2 regions of the Sphaerisporangium aureirubrum genome follow, and region 1 is predicted to be linked to the other one. Evidence: riboswitches for the same ligand, from Rfam matches in the RefSeq annotation. Region 1 holds a riboswitch; the other holds the start of a gene.
What was found. A riboswitch is a leader RNA that binds a small molecule or an ion and turns the genes downstream of it on or off. The one in region 1 is predicted to bind S-adenosylmethionine.
Positions count from the first base shown of each region.

Region 1 (7,440 bases):
GAGCGGGCGATGAGGTCGTCCGGCCGGTACAGGCCGACGCCGAGCCGATCCCCGGCGCGGCGGCGGGACTCGTCGGAGACCCCGGCGGCGGCCACGACCCGGTGCCCCGCCTGCGCGAGGGCCGCGCCGAGCGCGGATCCCACCCGCCCGGCGCCGAGCACCCCGATGGCCAGGCGCCCGGGGCGGTCGCTTGTCTCCATCACGTCCAGGTTCTCCAGTTCGACGACGGGCCCAGTTGACCAGGGTACGGCGGCGCCTGCCGCGACCGGCGATCGGGCGTTGGTAACGTCCCGTGCCGTGTGGGTGACCTGGCGGGAGGCCATGGAGGGCGCGCTCTACGGCGCGCGGGGGTTCTACCTGCGGGAGCGCCCGCGCGGCCACTTCCGCACGTCGGTGAGCGCGTCGGAGGTGTTCGCCGGCGCGGTGCTGCGGCTGCTCGGCGGGGTCGACGCCGCGCTCGGCCGTCCCGCCGTCCTCGATCTGGTCGACATGGGCTCCGGGGACGGGACCCTGGTGACCCAGGTGCTGCGCGGGGCGGAGCCCGGCCTGGCCGGACGGCTGCGGGTCACCGCGGTCGACCTGGCCGCGCCGCCGCCGGGGCTGGACGCGGCGGTCCGCTGGTCCGCCGAGGCGCCGGAGGGGATCACCGGCCTGGTGATCGCCAACGAGTGGCTGGACAACGTCCCCTTGGACGTCGCCGAGCAGACGGCGGACGGTCTCCGCCTGGTGCTGGTGGACCCCGAGACCGGCGCGGAACGGCTCGGTGATCGGCCCGGCGGGCCGGACCTGGCGTGGCTGGAGCGGTGGTGGCCGCTCCCGGCGACCGGCCTGCGCGCCGAGATCGGCCGGCCGCGGGACGAGGCGTGGGCGTCGGTCGTCGGCCGCCTCGCCGAAGGGCTCGCGGTGGCCGCCGATTATGCACACCCTGTGGATAACCGCCCGCCCTACGGCACCCTGACCGCATACCGTGACGGGTCCTGCGTGCCCGCCATACCCGACGGGTCCTGCGATATCACGGCACACGTCGCGCTGGACGCCTGCGCGGCGGCAGGCGAACGGGCCGGCGCGATATCCACAACCCTGACCACTCAGCGCGACGCCCTGCGGGCCCTCGGCGTCACCGGAGACCGTCCCTCACTCACCGTCGCGAGCGCCGATCCCGGAGGGTATCTGCGCGCCCTCGCCCGCGCGTCCAGGGAGGCCGAGCTGATCGCCCCGGGCGGCCTCGGCGGCTTCGGGTGGCTCGCCCAGGCGACCTCCCCGGCGCTCAGCGGGTGGCCACCTTGAGGGACTCGAGGCCCCGGATGACGTAGTTCGGCTTCCAGGACGGCTCCTCGACCAGGCGCAGCGCGGGCGCCGCCTCCAGCAGGGCCGAGAACGACTCGATCAGCTCGACCCGGGCCAGGGGGGCGCCCAGGCAGAAGTGGATGCCCGCGCCGAACGAGACGTGCGGGTTGTCCGGGCGGCCGACGTCCAGGCGGTCGGGGTCGTCGAAGACGTCCGGGTCGCGGTTGGCCGAGCCGAACAGCAACGCCACCTCCACGCCTTTGGGGATGTCCACGCCGCCGATGGTGACGTCCTCCAGGACCCAGCGCTCGAACATCTGCAGCGGCGTGTCGTAACGCATCAGTTCCTCGACGGCCGCCGGCAGCAGGGACGGGTCGGCGCGCAACCGGTCCAGCTCGGCGGGGTTGCGGAACAGGGACCACCAGCCGTTGCCGGTGACGTTCACCGTCGCCTCGTGGCCGGCGTTGAGCAGCAGCACGCAGGTGCCGACGAGCTCGTCCTCGGTGAGCGTGTCGCCCTCGTCCGCGACCCTCGCCAGCGCGCTGATCAGGTCGTTCCCGGGGTGCCTGCGGCGGTACCCGGCCAGCTCGCGCAGGTACTCGGAGAACTCCGACGCGGCGCGCACGGCCGTGTGCTGCGCCTCCAGCGAGGGGTTCAGCTCGTACATGCCGCAGATGTCCGCCGACCAGGGCCGCAGCAGGTGCCGGTCGGCCTCGGGGACCCCGAGCATCTCGGCGATCACGGTCACCGGCAGCGGCTCGGCGACCTCGGCGATCAGGTCGCCGCCGCCGCGCTCGACGAAGCCGTCCACCAGCTCGCGGGCGATCCGCCGCACGCTGGGGCGCAGCTCCTCCACCATGCGCGGCGTGAACGCCTTGGAGACCAGGCGGCGCAGCCGGGTGTGCACGGGCGGCTCGACGTCCAGCATCCCGGCCCTGGTCACCCGCCAGAACGGCTCCTGGAAGTCCGGCTCGGGCTCCCTGCCGAACTCCTCGTGCGTGGCGCGGTGCAGGTACGAACGGCCGAGCCGCCGGTCGCGAAGCGCCGCGTTGACGTCCCGGTGCCGGGCCACGAGCCACTGGCCGGTGGGCTCGAAGAAGCGCACCGGCTCGGTCTCGCGGAGCTCCCGGTACACGTCGTAGGGATGGGCCACGAACTCCGGATTCCATGGATCAAAGCGCACTAAGTCATGGTAGTTGGGATTTTCCACCCAGCGCCGGGTGGGGCTTTCGGACCCGCGGGTCTCAGGCCGGTGGCGCCGTACCCGGCTCGGCCTCCCCGGACGGTGCCGCCTCCGCGGCGGCGCGGGACCTGCGGCGCATCCGGATGTTCAGCAGCTCCACCCCCAGCGAGAAGGCCATCGCGAAGTAGATGTAGCCCTTCGGGATGTGCTGGTCGAAGCCCTCCGCGATGAGCATCACGCCGATCAGCACCAGGAAGGACAGGGCCAGCATCTTGATGCTCGGATGGCTCTCCACGAAGCGGCTGATCGGGCCGGAGGCGACCAGCATGACCGCGACCGCGACGATCACCGCGGCGATCATGACGCCGATCTCGTCCACCATGCCGACCGCGGTGATCACCGAGTCCAGCGAGAACACGATGTCCAGCAGCATGATCTGCACGATCACCGACACGAAGGACGCGGCGGCGCGCCCGCCGGACTCGCCGTGGCCGCCCTCCAGGCTGTCGCTGATCTCGTAGGCGCTCTTGCCCAGCAGGAAGAGCCCGCCGAAGAGCAATATCAGGTCCCGCCCGGATATCCCGTGCCCGAACACGTCGAACAGCGGATCGGTCAGCCGCACCACCCAGGACAGCGCGAGCAGCAGCGCCAGCCGCGTGATCAACGCCAGCGCGAGCCCGAGCTTGCGCGCCCGGTCCCGCTGCTCAGGGGGCAGCTTGCCGGAGAGGATCGAGATGAACACGATGTTGTCGATCCCGAGCACGATCTCCAGCGCGACCAAGGTCAGAAACCCGATCCAGATCCCCGGGTCGGCCACCCAATCCATCACGCCTCCTAGTACGACCGGCCACCATCACCCGGCTTGACGCGGACATTGATTGCTAAACGCACGACCAGCCCCAAGAGTTCGCCTCGGCCCCCGGCGGACGGCGACCAACGCCGAACCGTGATGATTCGCCGGAACTCCGGGCGGCGGGGCGGGGTGGCGCGCGGCACGCCGTAGGGGGGAACCGGGGTTGCGGGGACGGCGGGGGGCTCGGTTATAGTCGCCGTAGGTCATGAGTGCCAGCACCAAGCCCCGGCTTGCTGGCCGGCAACCCTCGCGCTCGCGGCGGGGTGCCCCGGGTGAGGACCAGGTCCGGCGCGATGGGCGCCGGGCAAGCGCGGGCTCCGGGAGTTCAACGCCTGACCGGGGTCCCATGACCTCCAGGAGGCCGGCGTTGTCGATCACCGTCTTGAATTCCGCTCCCGTCGCCCGTCCGGCGAGCCACACCGCCACCGTGCGAAACGCCGCGGTTCCCGAGCAGACCCCCCACAGAGCGGTGCCGCCGGTGCTGGGGGCCGACCTGGAAGTGCCGGTCAAGGGCGGGCGGCTGGTGCGGTACGCCAACCTCGACAACGCGGCCAGCGCGCCGTGTCTGGTGGCGGTGAACGACGCGGTCGCCGCGGCGCTCCCCGCCTACTCCAGCGTCCACCGGGGCGCGGGGTACGCCTCACAGCTCACCACCACGCGGTACGAGCAGGCCCGGCACACGGTGCGGGCCTTCGCGGGCGCCCGGGCCGGGGACGCGGTGGTGTTCACGCGCAACACCACCGACGCGGCCAATCTTCTGGCCCGCTCACTGCCCGAGGGCACCACGGTGGTCGTCTTCGACACCGAGCACCACGCGGCGCTGCTGCCATGGGGCGAGCCGGTGCGGCTGCCGGCCCCGGAGTTCCCCGGCACGGCGATCAGGGCGGCCGACGAGGCGCTGGCCGCCATCGACGGGCCCAAGCTCCTGGTCGTCACGGCCGCGTCCAACGTCACCGGCGAGCTGTGGCCGATCGCGGCGCTCGCGCACATCGCGCACCGGCACGGGGCGCGGATCTTCGTGGACGCCGCCCAGCTCGTCCCGCACCGGCCGCTCAACATCACCGCGCTGGACCTGGACTACGTGGCGTTCTCCGGGCACAAGCTTTACGCCCCGTTCGGCGCGGGCGCGCTGATCGGTCGCCCCGACTGGCTTTCGGCCGCCGAGCCGTACCTGCGCGGCGGCGGGGCGTCCGCCGCGGTGACCGTGGGCGCGCCGGGCGTGGTGGACACCGAGTGGAGCGCCGACCCCGAGCAGCGGCACGAGGCGGGCACCCCGAACGTCCTCGGCGCGATCGCGCTGGCCGCGGCCTGCGACGCGCTCACCGCCACCGGCTGGACGACGCTGATCGCGCACGAGGAGCGCCTGCTCGGCGTGCTTCGCGCGGGGCTGGCGCGGATCGAGGGCGTGCGCGAGCTGTCGCTGTGGGGGCCGGACCACCCGCGCGTCGGCATCGTTTCATTCATCGTCGAGGGCTGGACCGCCCGCGAGGTGGCCGAGGCGCTGTCGGCGGAGTACGGCATCGGCGTCCGGGACGGCAGATTCTGCGCGCATCCCCTGGTCGGGCACCTGCTCGGCGGCACCGGGCCCTGCGGCGAGTCCGGCGCGGTACGGGCGTCCATCGGGGCCGGCACGACCGCCGAGCACGTCGACCGGCTGCTCACGGCGCTCTCGGATCTTGTCTCCCGGCGCTGACGTGACAGCATGAGGGTATGACGGAACCTCCCGCCGGAGCCGCTCCCCGCACCGAACGCGTCGTGGGTCTCGGCACCGGGGCCAAGGAGCTCGCGACCGAGGACATGATCCTCAACATCGGGCCCCAGCACCCGTCGACGCACGGCGTGCTGCGCCTGCGGCTCATCGTGGACGGCGAACGCATCGCCGCGGCCGAGCCGATCATCGGCTACATGCACCGCGGCGCGGAGAAGCTGTTCGAGGTGCGCGACTACCGCCAGATCATCGTGCTCGCCAACCGGCACGACTGGCTGTCGGCGTTCGCCAACGAGCTCGGCGTGGTGCTCGCCGTGGAGCGCATGCTCGGCATGGAGGTTCCGATCCGCGCGGTGTGGGCCCGCACCCTGCTCGCCGAGCTGAACCGCGTCCTCAACCACCTGATGTTCCTCGGGTCCTATCCCCTGGAGCTCGGCGCGATCACGCCGGTGTTCTACGCGTTCCGCGAGCGGGAGACGTTGCAGGCCGTCATGGAGGAGATCTCCGGCGGGCGCATGCACTACATGTTCAACCGGGTCGGCGGCCTGAAGGAGGACCTGCCGGAAGGCTGGCTGGACCGGACCACCCACGCGGTGGCCGAGGTGCGGCGACGGCTGCCGGACATCGAGCGGCTGATCCACGGCAACGAGATCTTCGTGGCCCGCACCCGCGGCGTCGGCGTGCTGGACCAGGCCACGATCCTGCAGTACGGCGTCAGCGGCCCCATCGCCCGCGCCTCCGGCGTGGACCTCGACCTGCGCCGCGACGAGCCGTACCTCGCCTACGACGAGCTTCCCGTCAAGGTGATCACCCGGTCGGCGGGCGACTGCCACTCACGCTTCGAGGTGCTGCTCGAACAGGCCAAGGTGTCGCTGGACCTCGCCGACGCGTGCGTCGCGCGGCTGCGCGAGCTGCCGCAGGGGCCGATCAACCAGCGGCTGCCCAAGGTGCTGAAGGTGCCCGAGGGCCACACCTACGCCTGGACCGAGTCGCCGCTCGGGCTGAACGGCTACTACCTGGTGTCCCGGGGCGAGAAGACACCGTGGCGGCTCAAGCTGCGCAGCGCGTCGTACAACAACGTGCAGGTGCTGCGGGAGATGCTGCCCGGCAACCTGATCGCCGACATGGTGGCGATCCTCGGCTCGATGTTCTTCGTGGTCGGGGACATCGACAAATGACCCGCCGAAGGACTGTCCGAAAGAATTTCCGGCGGGGCGTTTAATCGCCGCGCTCCGGTGCAGAACACCCCGTGCGTGAAGGGACAGGGTGAAGATCAGGGTGGCTCCATGCGCGGGGGCCCGGCCGGCGCCGGGCCCCCGCGTCTCGTCCGGGGTCAGGGACGCGGCTCGTCGTCGGGCGTCTTCGGCACCCGGCAGCAGTGCTCCAGGAACAGGGCGGCGCAGACGAGCACCACGCAGGCGACCAGCGAGCCGCCGGCCAGGAAGAAGTCGCGGCGCGGGGTGTCCTGGTCCAGCAGCGGCAGGACGTGCAGGACGAAGCCCGCGAAGATGCCGGCGCACACCGCGCCGACGTGCGCGGACGCCTTGGCCAGGGCCGCGAGCCTCGCCACGGCGAGCGGCTCCACGGGTTTGGTGCCGGGGTCGCGCCTGATGCGCGCCCGGGTCATGTACCCGCTGAACGCCTCGCCGAGCGCCAGCAGCAGCACGGTGGGGATGGCCGTCCACGGGACGGTGGGCAGGTCGGAGTAGACCTGCTGCAGGACCACCCAGGTCAGGGCGGCGACGATGGCCAGCAGCAGGACGAGCACGCCGGGACGGCTCGGTGTCACCCGCCCCTCCTCTCTCTTGTCACCCCGGTCTCTGTCGTCACACCGCCGGGCGCCGTGACGGCGCCCGGCGGGGACGGCCGGGTCAGTCCGGGGGTTGCAGCGCCAGGTCGGGGCGCAACCACACGCCCTTCTGGTCCAGGCCGCTCAGCATGCCGGCCACCGAACCGCGGCCGGGGAGCACCGCCTCGCGATCGATCTGGGCCCACGGCACCAGGACGAACGCGCGCTCGTGCGCCAGGGGATGCGGCAGGGTGAGCTCGGGATCGTCCGACATCAGATCGCCAACCATGATCACGTCGACGTCGAGGGTGCGGGGGCCCCACGGCTCCTCGCGCACCCGGCCGAAGGCGCTCTCCACGCTGAGCGACCGCTCCAGGATCGCCCGCGGGCCGAGCGTCATCGTGCGGCCGACGACCACGGCGTTGAAGTAGTTGCGCTGATCGGGCGGACCGCCCACCGGCTCGGTCTCGTACACCGGGGACACCGCCACGAAATCGAGGCCGGGCGCGTCGAACAACGCGTCGACGGCGCCCTGCAGGGTCTCGAAACGGTGACCGACGTTGCTGCCGAGCGCCAGCACGACCTTCATTCCCGCCTCCTCCTCACAGTCACGATGACGT
Region 1 is NZ_JBHSRF010000028.1:11,947-19,386, forward strand. Features, by position in the region: gene ACFP1K_RS19680 (Rossmann-like and DUF2520 domain-containing protein) at 1-200, opposite strand, end outside; gene ACFP1K_RS19685 (SAM-dependent methyltransferase) at 298-1,287, shown strand; gene ACFP1K_RS19690 (cytochrome P450) at 1,268-2,470, opposite strand; gene ACFP1K_RS19695 (TerC family protein) at 2,532-3,296, opposite strand; SAM riboswitch class IV at 3,525-3,640, shown strand; gene ACFP1K_RS19700 (aminotransferase class V-fold PLP-dependent enzyme) at 3,670-5,016, shown strand; gene ACFP1K_RS19705 (NADH-quinone oxidoreductase subunit D) at 5,034-6,209, shown strand; gene ACFP1K_RS19710 (DUF3180 domain-containing protein) at 6,365-6,820, opposite strand; gene folK (2-amino-4-hydroxy-6-hydroxymethyldihydropteridine diphosphokinase) at 6,903-7,409, opposite strand; gene folB (dihydroneopterin aldolase) at 7,406-7,440, opposite strand, start outside.

Region 2 (7,440 bases), on a different contig from region 1:
ACGGACCGCCGCGCGCCGCCCGCCGAGGGGTCCACGGCGGCGACGTGCACGCCCGCCGGGAGGTAGCGCAGGGTCTGCGCGAGGATCGCGGCCCCGCGGCGGATGTCGCCCGCCGGGACCAGATGGGAGATGTCGATGACGCGCGCCTCCGGGGCGATCCCCATGATCACCCCGTGGCAGGAGGCCACGCACCCGTCGTCCAGGCCATAGTCGGTGAGGAGTGTGATGGCAGAGGTCACACTTGGGGACTGTACGTCGTGGGATCCCGCGATCATAGGGCGTCAGGGGGCAGGTGCGCCTTTCGAACTGTCGTGACTGTCATGAACGATGGTGGATTCCCGACTACCATGGCGACGGGCCGCACGCGCGCGTCGTGGCTCAGGGTCGCTCACCCCGGGCGTCGTCCTCCGGCCCCGGTCTCCCCCGGCCCCGGCGTGCGTCCACGTCTCCCGCGTGCCCGACCGAGGAGGACAGCATGGACACCGCGCCCGAGCCCGGTGACGGCGACCCCGAGGAACTCCCCGCCCCCCGCGCCGGCGCCGAGCCCGCCCCGGTCGCCGGGACCGAAGGAGAGCTGACCACGCGCGAGCGCGAGCTGCTGTCCTTCGAACGCCAGTGGTGGCGCCACGCGGGCGCCAAGGAGCAGGCGATCCGCGAGACCTTCGACGTCTCCGCGACCCGGTACTACCAGCTGCTCGGCCAGCTGATCGACCGTCCGGAGGCCATGGCCCACGACCCGATGACGGTGAAGCGCCTGCAACGCCTCCGCGCCGTCCGCCGCCGCGAGCGCGCGGCCCGCCGGTTCGGCATGCGCCCCTGACCGGTGGACGGCGTCGGCATGCGTCCCCGGTCCGAGGGGTAATGCTGAACCCGTGAATCTTCATGTTTTGCCGGATATCCCGGGTATCGCGGCCATGATCGCCGATCCGGGGGGCGCGGTGATCGGCGTCGACTTCGACGGCACGCTGTCGCCCATCGTCCCCGACCCCGCAGACGCCCGGGTCGACCCCCGTGCCGCCGCCGCGCTGGCCCGCCTCGGCGGCCTGGTGGGCGCGGTGGTGATCGTGACGGGGCGCCCCGCGGCCACCGCGATCGCCTACGGCGAGGTGGCGGGCGGGCCGGGGCTGGCGGACGTACCGGGCCTCGTGGTGCTCGGACAGTACGGCCTGGAGCGCTGGGAGGACGGGCGGGTCACCTCGCCGCCGCCCCCTCCCGGCGTGGCGCGGGTGCGCGCGGAACTGCCCATCCTGATCGCCTCCCTCGGCCTGCCGCTCACCGGGGACGGGGACTCGGGCGTGGGCATCGAGGACAAGGGCCGGGCGCTAGCCGTCCACACCCGGCGCGCCGCCGACCCGGAGGGGGCCCTGCGCGTGCTGCGCGAGCCGCTGGCGAAGCTCGCCGCCGAGACAGGGCTGACCGTCGAGCCGGGACGGCTGGTCATCGAGATCAGGCCCACCGGCATGGACAAGGGCCGTGCCCTCGACGCCTTCCTCGCCGAGCGCGGCGCCAGGTCGGTGCTGTTCGCGGGGGACGACCTCGGTGACCTCGCCGCGTTCGAGGCGGTGCGCCGCTCGGGGCTGCCCGGGGTGACGGTGTGCAGCGCCTCGGCCGAGGTGACCGGGCTGGCCGCGCTCGCCGACGTGGTGGTGGAGGGCCCCGCCGGGGTCGCGGCGCTCCTGTCAGCCCTGGCCGGCGCCGTCGAGGGCCGGTGAGGCCCGCCGGGAGCTCAGCGCGATCCCGGCGTACGCCAGGGCGATGAGCACGGGCACCATCAGGAAGGCCGTCCGCGTGCCGAGGCCGTCGGCGATGGCGCCGAGCGCGAACGGCCCCACGCCCACCGCGACGCTGGCCCAGATCGACGCGGTGGCGGCCGCGCGGTCCGGGCGGCCACCCGACGCGGCGATGATGCGGGAAAGGCCGAGGGGGAACTGCACGGCCACGCCGAGCCCGCTCAGCGCCAGCCCCAGGTAGCCCGCGACGGGGCCGCCGCTCAGCCAGAACACCGCCCAGCCCACCAGCGTGATCGCCAGCGCGGCCACCAGCAGGGGCGTCGGGGCGTAGCGCAGCGCCAGGCGGGCGGTGGCGAACCTGCCGACCGCGATCCCGGCGGTGAACGCCGTCAGCCCGGTCGCGGCGGCGGCGGCCGCCATGCCCGTCTGGTCGGCCAGCAGTTTGGCCGCCCACACGTTGAACAGGAACTCGGTGGCCACCAGGCAGAACAGCACCGCGCAGGCCGCGTGGAAGGGCAGGCCGAGCGGCGCCGGCGCGTTCTTCCCGGATGGCGTGGCGACGGGCGGCGCCTCCGCGGCCGGGACGTCCGCGGTCGAGGCCGAGGCGCCGATGGGTGGCGCGTCCGCGGGCGGGGCGCCGATCGGCGGGGCGTCGGCGGCGGGGAGCCGCACCCGGCCCATCACGATCAGCAGGAGCACGGCCGCGATCGGGGTGATCAGGATGCCGGCCCGCCAGCCGAGCGTGGACTGGCCGAGCACGCTGATCAGGTACGAGGCGCCGATGCCGACGGTCACTCCGACCGCGTTGGCCTCGTTGATCGCCGCGGGGCCCGCCTGGCCGTGGTGGCCGCTGAGCACCGACATGCCGACGTACAGGGTGACCGTGCCGCCGCCGCTGGCCAGACCGTAGCCGAGCAGCGTGCCGGGCAGCGCCGAGGTGAGCACCACCAGCAGCGCGCCGCAGGCCGTGGTGAACACGCCGATCCAGGTCGCGGGGCCCCGGCCGAACCGGGACACCAGCCACGGGATGACCAGGCCGGTGAGGATGCCGCCCACCGCCATGGCGGTGCCGTGCAGGCCGGCCACCGCCTGGGAGACGCCCTGGTCGATGCGCAGCAGGGGCAGGGCGGCCGACATGCCGTACAGGTAGGTGGCGAAGATGACGAGCTGGAGGTAGATGAGCCAGGTCACGCGGTCCCTGATCAGCCGGACCGGCCCGGTTTCCGAGAGCCGGGCGGACGTGGACGAACTCACAGGCCCCCCGGACGCCTCGAAACTGTACGAACAGCCTCGAACGTATCATCGGGGCGATCGCCGAGGAACGCCGGGCGAGGGGGACGGTCAGCGCTCCAGGGCGGCGAGCTGGTCGGCGAACCAGCGGCTCGGCGGGAGCGCCGTGGCCGCGGCGCGCAGCCGGGCGCCGCGCTTGGCCCGCTCCTCCACGGGCAGCTCCAGGGCCTCGTGCAGCGCGTGGGCGGTGCCCGACACGTCGTAGGGATTGACGAGCAGCGAGTCCGCGCCGAGCTCGGCGGCGGCGCCGGCCTCTCTGGACAGCACCAGGGCGCAGCGGGGGGACAGGATCGGGCCCTCCTTGGCCACGAGGTTCATGCCGTCCCTGATGGGGTTGACCAGCAGCACGTCGGCCATGCGGTACGCGGCCAGCGAGCGGGCGTAGTCGTCGTCGACGTTGAGGATCAGCGGGTCCCAGTCCTCGCTGCCGAACTCGTCCTCGATCTCGGTGGCGCAGCGCTGGACGGCCGCGGTGTACTCGCGGTACTCGGGCAGGTCGTGCCGCGAGGGATAGGCGAACGCCAGGTGGACCACCTTGCCGTGCCACTCGGGATGGTCGGTGAGGAACTGCCGGTAGGCGTACAGGCCGCGCACGATGTTCTTGGACAGCTCGGTGCGGTCGATGCGCACGATCAGCTTGCGGTCGCCCACGCGCTCGCGCAGCGCGTGCATGTGGGACTCGACGTCCGGCTCCAGCGCCCTGGCCCACAGCGCGTCGCCGTCCACCCCGAGGGCGTGCACGCCGATGTGGGTGGTGCGGCCCTCGTACGTCACGGTGCGCGCGGCCCGGTCGACCTGCGCGCCGAGCAGGGCCTCGCAGCAGTCCATGAACGACGCCGCCCAGCGCCCGGCGAGGAACCCCGCGTGGTCGGCGGCGAGGATGCCGGACAGCAGCTCGGCCGCGATGTCGTCCGGCAGCAGCGAGAAGTATTCGGGCGGGGCCCACGGGGTGTGGGAGAAGTGGCCGATGCGAAGGTCGGGGCGTTCCACGCGGAGCATCGCCGGGGCGAGGGTCAGGTGGTAGTCCTGGATCATCACCCGGGCGCCGTGCGCGGCCTCCTCGGCCAGGGCCAGGGCGAACGCGGCGTTGTAGTCGCGGTAGGAGTCCCACTCGCGGCGGAAGCGCATGTCGAAGTGCGGAGAGTTGGGAATGTCGTACAGCAGGTGGTTGACGAACCACAGGGTCGAGTTGGCCACCGCGTTGTAGGCGCGGTGGAACGTCGCGGGCGGGATGTCCAGCATGCGGACGGCCCCGGTGTCGTACCCGGCGTGGTCCAGGCGCCCGCTCGGCGCGCGGCGCACCGCGCCGCGGTCGCCGTCGGACAGCGCGGCGCACACCCACAGCACATCGGAGGCCTTGGCGACCTCCTGCAGGCCCGACACCATGCCGCCCCCACCGCGGCGTAGCGTCAGCGTGCCGTCATCCGCGAGGATGAAGGACACGGGACCTCGGTTCGAGGCCAGCAGAACAGTATTCATCCGACATCACCACTCCTCGTCCGCCGTGTGGCGGTCGTCCCTCGCCGTTCCTCTCCGCTGCGCAGCGCGCGTGGCCGCCGGGGTCAATAAAATTTACGCCCCCCATAAGATGGGCGGGTGGCCAGGCGCGGACATCGCACGGGTGGTCGGAAGGGACTCCGGCATGGTGCTTGACGACAGGACAGAAGAGCTGGCCCGTGCCGCCGCCCAAGGTGACCACCGCTCGCTGGGAGAGCTTCTCCGCCGTGTCGAGCCCGAAGTGCTGCGCCACTGTGCCCGGCTCCTGCCCTACCACCAGGACGCGGAGGAGGCTAGCCAGGATACGTTGCTGGCGGTGGCGCGCAACATCGCCCGGTTCGAGGGCAGGGCCCGTTTCTCCACCTGGTTGCACATCGTGACGGCCAACTGCGCCCGCACCACCTACCGCGCGCTGAAGCGCCGCGCGGCCGAGCAGGCGTCCGAGGAGCTGCCGCAGACCCGGGCCGATCCCCGGCGGGTCAGCGTGATCGCGGGATCGCGGCTGGACCTTCTGGACGCGATGGAGGCCCTGGAGGCGGACAAACCGGACCTGGCGCAGGCGTTGGTCTTACGTGACTTCTGCCAGCTGGACTACAACGAGGTCGCCGAGCAGCTGGGCATCCCTCTCGGCACCGCCAAGTCACGCATCCACCAGGCGAGAAAGTACGTCCAGGCGGCCCTCGGCGAGGCCTACGGCGGCTCGTACTGACCGGCTCTCCCGACCCCTCAGCCACCCCGGCGGCGCGTCTCGTTGATTGAGACGGCTGGTCAGGGGCATTGGGGTCCGAGGTAGAGTTCTATTGACCTGCGTCCGGCCCTGTTGCCGGACAGGTTCTACAAGTGCATATGCGCTCATCCAGAGGGGTGGAGGGACCGGCCCTGCGAAGCCCCGGCAACCCTCCCGGCTGTGGTCGTACGCGTCTCCGAACGACGCACTGAAGACCAACTCAGACCAGCCGGGACAGGTGCCAATTCCGGCCCGCGACCAAGGTGGTCGACGGGCGCAGATGAGGGGAAGGCCTCTTTTCATGGTGCTCGCAACCGCTGAGAGAACGACCGCAGTCGACTTCGGACCCGCCGTCGCCCTGTCCTGCCGCGAATGCGGCACCCGCTATCCACTCGGCCCGAGCTTCGCCTGTATCGAGTGTTTCGGGCCACTCGAAGTGGCTTACACCTGGACCACCCCCGGCGACGGCCCCGCCGACATCCCGACCCGCCGGCAGATCGAGGCGGGCCCGCCCAGCATCTGGCGCTACCGCTCGCTGCTGCCGGTGCCGTCCGACGTCCTGACCAAGCGCAACCTGGCCCCGGGGTGGACCCGGCTGGTCAAGGCCGACAACCTCGCCCGTGAGCTCGGCCTGCGCAGCCTGCACGTCAAGGACGACTCCGGCAACCCCACCCACTCGTTCAAGGACCGGGTCGTGGCGATCGCCCTGGAGGCGGCGCGCACCTTCGGCTTCACCACCCTGTCCTGCTCCTCCACGGGCAACCTCGCGGGCGCCGTCACCGCCGCGGCGGCGCGGGCCGGGCTGGACGCCTGCGTGTTCATCCCGGCCGACCTCGAAGAGGCCAAGATCGTCATGGCCTCGGTGTTCGGCGGCAAGCTGGTGGGCATCGAGGGCAACTACGACGACGTCAACCGCTTCTGCTCCGAGCTCATCGGCGACCCCATCGGCGAGCGGTGGGGGTTCGTCAACGTGAACCTCCGGCCGTTCTACGGCGAGGGCTCCAAGACCCTGGCCTTCGAGATCGCCGAGCAGCTCGGCTGGCGGATCCCCGACCAGATCGTGATCCCCATCGCCTCCGGCTCCCAGCTCACCAAGGTCGACAAGGGCTTCCAGGAGCTGATCAAGCTCGGCCTGGTCGAGGACAAGCCCTACAAGATCTTCGGGGCGCAGGCCGAGGGGTGCTCGCCGGTCTCCGCGGCGTACAAGGCGGGCCGCGACACCGTCCAGCCGGTCAGGCCGGACACCATCGCCAAGTCCCTCGCCATCGGGAACCCCGCCGACGGGCCGTACGTCCTCGACATCGCCCGCCGCACCGGGGGCGCGGTGGAGGACGTCACCGACGCTGAGATCGTGGACGCCATCCGGCTGCTGGCCCGCACCGAGGGCATCTTCGCCGAGACGGCGGGCGGGGTGACCGTCGGCGTGCTGCGCAAGCTCACCGAGAACGGCGTCCTGGACCCCGACGCCGAGACGGTGGTGCTCAACACCGGTGAGGGCCTGAAGACCCTGGACGCGGTCTCCGCGCACGCCAGGCCGACCGCCGTCATCAGACCGTCTCTCAACGCATTCCGTACGGCAATCGCGGACAACTCCTGAAAGGTCGAGGTAAATGAGCGTTTCTGTACGGATTCCGACGATTCTCCGTACCTACACCGATGGTGCGTCGGAGGTGAACGGTGAAGGGGGCACCCTTCGCGAGGTGTTGCAGAAGCTGGACGCCGACTTCCCCGGAATCGGGGCGCGCATTCTGGACGAAACGGGCAAGATCCGTCGTTTTGTCAACGTGTATGTCGGAGAAGAGGACGTCCGTTTCGCGGATGGTCTGGACACCGTGACGCCCGAGGGCGCGAGCATCTCGGTTATCCCCGCTGTGGCCGGAGGCTGACTCTCCGCGACGTTGCACCGCCCGTGCGCCCGCAGGACGCACGGGCGTTCGCGTGTCTTGGGCCCCCCATCAGCCCGGCTATCATAAAAGAAGTGCATAGCCCCACAGTCTCGTAGTGCAATTGTCAACCAACTAAAGTCCGGCAAAAAAGAGTCGCGTCGTGCCGACAGCGAACGTCAAGACTCAGTTTGCTGATTGACTCTGTTGCGCCAACCCTCGTCACAGGTATGGTCGATAACGATCGACGTGGCCGAGAGTTCGCATGAAGACTCGGCTCCGAAGGTCACGGACCCCGCGGAGGAGTGGGCGG
Region 2 is NZ_JBHSRF010000104.1:771-8,210, reverse strand. Features, by position in the region: gene ACFP1K_RS37315 (SAM hydrolase/SAM-dependent halogenase family protein) at 1-239, opposite strand, end outside; gene ACFP1K_RS37310 (DUF3263 domain-containing protein) at 476-820, shown strand; gene otsB (trehalose-phosphatase) at 915-1,712, shown strand; gene ACFP1K_RS37300 (MFS transporter) at 1,680-2,984, opposite strand; gene ACFP1K_RS37295 (alpha,alpha-trehalose-phosphate synthase (UDP-forming)) at 3,072-4,499, opposite strand; gene ACFP1K_RS37290 (RNA polymerase sigma factor) at 4,663-5,226, shown strand; SAM riboswitch class I at 5,367-5,531, shown strand; gene thrC (threonine synthase) at 5,546-6,841, shown strand; gene ACFP1K_RS37280 (MoaD/ThiS family protein) at 6,855-7,130, shown strand.
Region 2: linked by a shared signal. The riboswitch ahead of thrC (threonine synthase) and the one ahead of ACFP1K_RS19700 (aminotransferase class V-fold PLP-dependent enzyme) in region 1 are both predicted to bind S-adenosylmethionine.